DNA from 2 places in the Microbacterium sp. SY138 genome. Region 1 is predicted to be linked to the other one. Evidence: predicted binding sites of a transcription regulator. Region 1 holds the regulator's gene; the other holds the start of a gene.

The links. Region 1 encodes LexA, which represses DNA repair genes until DNA is damaged. Its sites were predicted from a motif close to TCGAACANNTGTTCGA; they were not measured.
Region 2: ABDC25_RS12475 (DUF222 domain-containing protein) is a predicted target of LexA. The motif match lies at 1,434-1,449, and genes of this name have one in related genera.

What each region holds. Positions count from the first base shown of each region.
Region 1 is NZ_CP155793.1:1,245,696-1,248,153, forward strand. It holds gene ABDC25_RS05825 (prolyl oligopeptidase family serine peptidase) at 1-654, opposite strand, end outside; gene lexA (transcriptional repressor LexA) at 748-1,434, opposite strand; gene ABDC25_RS05835 (LysM peptidoglycan-binding domain-containing protein) at 1,724-2,092, shown strand; gene ABDC25_RS05840 (histidinol-phosphate transaminase) at 2,159-2,458, shown strand, end outside.
Region 2 is NZ_CP155793.1:2,632,744-2,635,201, reverse strand. It holds gene ABDC25_RS12495 (hypothetical protein) at 1-83, shown strand, start outside; gene ABDC25_RS12490 (hypothetical protein) at 113-520, opposite strand; gene ABDC25_RS12485 (SMR family transporter) at 586-909, opposite strand; gene ABDC25_RS12480 (multidrug efflux SMR transporter) at 906-1,274, opposite strand; gene ABDC25_RS12475 (DUF222 domain-containing protein) at 1,480-2,458, shown strand, end outside.

The DNA.
Region 1 (2,458 bases):
CCACTCGGGCTGCAGCGCCGCTCGCGAGGGGATCGTCCGCGGGAGGCCTCCGTCGACCTCGGCGACCTGCACGCGCGCGCTCTCCCACGGCATCTTCCCCCGTTCCCAGGCGACCCACGCGGCGCGGGTCCCGTCAGGGGAGAATGCGGGGTGGGCGAAGAACCCCTCGCCCTGCACGATCACGCTGACTGCGGACTCGTCTTCTGCGGCGGAGCCGTCGAGCGGGATCTCGACGATCGCACGGAGGTGCGGTGTGGTCGAGAGGTCTTCGCGCACGGCGAGCAGACGTCCGTCCTGCACGCGCAGACCTCCGTGCGCGGGACCGGCCGCGGTGAGCGTGACGAGATCCCCGTCGGGGGTCAGGCGGCGCACCCGCTGGTCTGAGGCGTCGACGAAGTAGAGCGTCCCCCGATCGTCCGCCGTCCAGGCGCCGCCACCGTATTCGTGCACGCGGGAGCGGGCGTTCCAGGGCGCGGGGAGGACCTCGGCGCCCGTGGAACTCCGTACCGTCACCCGTCCCTTCTCGGACGGCACCGACTCACCCCACCAGATCTCCGTGCCGACGAAGCGGGCGCCGTCGATGCGAGGAGAGGACGCCGCGACTGATGGTGCGGAGAAAGGCGAAGGCCAGGAACCGTAGGGGGACGACGTCATGCTTCGAGCCTATGGGGCGCTGGCACGAGCGTCACGCGGGGCGCACACGAAGGCCCTCCAGGGAACCGGGAGGGCCTTCGTCGTGCTCTCGTCTCAGACCGCGCGGAGCACCGCCACGATCTTGCCGAGGATCACGGCTTCATCGCCCAGGATGGGCTCGAACGCCGAGTTGCGCGGGAGCAGCCACGTGTGGCCGTCGCGACGGCGCAGCACCTTGACGGTGGCCTCGCCGTCGAGCATCGCCGCGACGATCTCGCCGTTCTCGGCGCTGTTCTGCGAACGGACGACGACCCAGTCGCCGTCGCAGATGGCGGCGTCGATCATCGACTCGCCGGAGACCTTGAGCATGAACAGGTCGCCCTTGCCCACCAGTTGGCGGGGGAGCGGGAAGATCTCCTCGACCTGCTGGTCGGCGGTGATCGGCACACCCGCGGCGATGCGTCCGACCAGGGGGACGAGTGCCGCATCGCCGACCGGGGTCGCCACGTCGGCGGGGTTCTCGGTGCTGGCCCCCGGCAGGTCGATGAGCACTTCCATGGCGCGGGTCTTCCCAGGGTCGCGACGCAGATAGCCGCTGAGCTCCAACTGCCCGAGCTGGTGGGTGACGCTGGAGAGGGACTTGAGACCGACGGCGTCGCCGATCTCGCGCATGCTCGGCGGGTAACCGTGGTGCGCGATCGAGTTCTGGATGACCTCGAGGATCGCCATCTGCTTCGGGCTGAGGCTCTTCCGGCGGCGCGTGCGCGGTGCCTCCGACTCGGGGGCAGAGTTCTCGCTCATGGTGCTCCTTCAGTGCGTGATCCGACGTCCCTCTTCGAATGTCGGAGGCCCGTGGTGGGGTGTCCTTATCGAAACCGTATCCGAGAAACGGGCCGATCTGGAAGATCTGTTCGAGCGTGTCGGCTCATTTCCGGATTCGGTTTCGAAGAATACTTGACAGATGTTCGAACTCGAAGATATCTTCGGTACGTAGCTTCGCATTCACGGCTCCCGGCCGAGACGGGAATGCGAACGCTACGCCAACTTCCCCGGCGGCCTCACCGCTCCGGGACAGGCTAAGGAGCACCACATGAGCAGCATCAGCTTCAGCACCGCAGCAGTCATTCCGGCGTCGACCCGTCCCACGACGCGACTCCGACTGACGACGCGTGGCCGCGCCGTGCTGCTGGCCTTCGCCTCGGTTCCGCTCGCGATCGGTATCGCCTTCGCGGCGCTCAGCGGCGGCAGCGCGATCGCTTCGGGAGCAGATTCGGCCGCCGTCAGCGTCGAGACCGTGACCGTCATGCCGGGAGACACTCTCTGGTCGATCGCCACCAGCGTCGCTCCCGATGCCGACCCGCGGGACGTCATCGGTGAGATCAGCCGGATGAACCTGCTGCGCGGTGGAGAACTCCAGATCGGCCAGACGCTCGCCATCCCGGCCCAGTACGTGAACTGATCCGACGGCGGCAGCACTGCAGCAACTTTGCGTCATCGAGGCGAGGCGCCGCTTAACATGGGAAGGGTGACCCTCTCCCTCAACGATCTCCCGCTACGTGACGATCTTCGCGGATTGACGCCATACGGCGCTCCGCAAGCGCCGCTCCCGATCGCGCTCAACGTGAACGAGAACACGCATCCGATCCCCGACGCGGTGGCGAGCGACATCCTCGACGACATCGCCGTCGCGATCCGCGACGTCAACCGCTATCCGGACCGGGAGTTCACGACGCTCCGCGAGTCGTTCGCGGAGTACCTGGGGCACGGGCTCACGCCGGAGCAGATCTGGGCCGGCAACGGCTCGAATGAGGTTCTCCAGCACATC
Region 2 (2,458 bases), 1.4 Mb from region 1:
TCGAGACGAAGCTGGTCGAGCCGTTGATGCCGAACTACACAGAACTCGTGAATGCGGCGAAAGCGGCGGTTCTCAGTGCGTGAGGAACACCCGCACGCGGGTCTGCGCTCGCTCAGCGCGTGATCCCCATCGCCGTCGAGAGTCGATGAGCCAGGCCCCGCACCTCATCGTCCTGCCACGTCAACGACCGCTCGCCGTCGTCGGAGACCGGCACGATCGGCAGGTCGACGTAGCCGGCTCCTGTCCGGAGAGTGAGAACGATCGCGAGTCCGACCTGGGGGTGCGGCGGGGAAGTGCTGGTCTCCGCGCACGATACGGCGACGACATCCGCAGTGGGAAAGTCCCAAAGGGAGTCTGATCGACGCCAGCCGATGAGTCGCACCTGACCGGAATCGACGAGGACCACGAACTCCGCCGTCAGACGCGTGCCGCCCAGCGACCGCAAGACCGCCGTGGTTGTCGGAAACCGTACGGCGCGCACGGCGGAGCCGATCGGGAATCGAGCGGCGAGGTCGGACACACTCGGATCCTAGGCGATGACCTCGTGGAGCCCATCGCGCGGGCGGGCACTGATCACCGCGGCGATCAGTGCCCGCCGCCGAACTCGATCATCCCCACACCGACGGCGATGAGTGCGACGCCGACGGCCATCATCGCCGAGAAGTGGTCCTTGAAGATGACCCGTCCCAGCACGGCGGTCAACGCGACGCCGGCGGCGGCCCAGATTCCGTAGGCGACGCCCACCGGCATCCCCAGTGCCAGGATCGTGCCGAGCAGCGTGAACGCCGCGACGTAGCCGACGACGATCACGGGGATCCAACGGCGACGGCGCAGACCCTCGGATGCGCGCAGGCTCAACGTCGCGGTGACCTCGCTGACGATCGCGAGGGAGAGGAGCAGCCAGGTCACGGCGCCACCTCCCGGGTCTCGCGCGTGTGGGAGCCGAGCTCGACGAGCAGCACGCCGACCACGATCACGCCGACGCCGACGATCTGCACCGGTCCCAGCAGCTCGCCGAACAGCACGGTGCCGAGCACAGCGGTCAGCACGACTCCGATCGCCGACCAGATGCCGTACGCGACCCCGACGGCCATGCCGCGATCGAGCACCACCGACAGCAGCCACAGTGAGCCGGAGTAGCCCAGAACCACGACGATCAGCCAGAGCGGATGCGTGAATCCCTCTGCCGCACGCAGCGAGAGGGTCGCGGTGACCTCCAGCCCGATCGCGAGCAGCAGGGGCGGCCATGCCGAACGGCGAGGACGATCTGTCATCGGGGGCCTTTCGTGGAGGGTCCGAGGGGGAGAACGCGAGGGCGGCGTGCAGGATTCCCGGCGCGTGTGGAATCGACGGCGGTCGAGAGCGGGACGGGAGCGAGCTGTCGACGTCGGACAGGAGAGGGATCGTGTCACCGCTGATATGCCGGCATGGATTCGAATATAGCTTCGAATGTCGGTGGTGGTCGCGGTAAAATCGAGTATGTCGAATTTGACCGCGTTGCATGAGGCGATGTCTCGCTTGGATGAGGTGTGGGCGGGTGTGGGGGATTCGGGGGAGTTGTCGCGGGAGCAGTTGATCGTGGTGAGCGCGTCGATCGGGGTGTTGCGGCGTCGGTTGGATGCGGTGCATGTGTCGGTGGCGGCGTGTATTGCTCGGGAGTCGCGTGCGGAGTTGGGTGCGGGGAGTCTGGCGAAGCAGCAGGGTTTCCGTAGTCCGGCGACGTTGATCGCGGTGGCGACGGGGGTGTCGAGGGGTGAGGCGTCGCGTCTTGTCAGGGTGGGTGAGGCGACGGCGCCGCGGAGTGATCTTCTGGGGGCGCGTCTGCCGGCGAGGTATCCGTTGGTGAGTGCGGCGTTGGATGTGGGGGTGCTGGGGGCTCCGGCGGCGGCGGTGATCATCGCGGCGCTGGATCGGTGCCGGGTTGTGGCGGGGGTGGAGCGGATTGCTGAGGGGGAGCGGCTGCTGGTGGAGAAGGCGGCAGGGCTCGCGCTCGATGGTGTGCGCATGCTCGTGGTGCGGGTGGAGGCGTGGCTTGACCCGGATGGGGTGGAGCCGCGTGAGGACGAGCGCCGTGGCAGGCGGGCGTTGTCGCTGTTCGAGCGGGACGGGATGGTGCATCTGAACGCGGTTCTCGATGTGGAGACCGCGGCGCCGGTGGTGACGGCGATCCGGGGGTTCGTGACGGCGGTGTTCGCGGCGCGGAAGGATGCTCCCGATGCGGGCGCTCCTGATGGGGATCGGCGGACGGTTCCGATGATCCAGGCGGATGCTCTTTCGGTGTTCTGCGCGCATGTGCTCGGGTGTGAGCGGCGGGTTCCGGTGGCGGGTGCGAGGGTGATCGTGCGGGTGGGTCTGGATGATCTGGAGGCCGGGACCGGGTCGGCGACCGTGGATGGTGTGGATCAGCCGGTCAGTGTCGGGGCGGCGCGGCGGATGGCGGCCGGGGGCGGCGTGATCC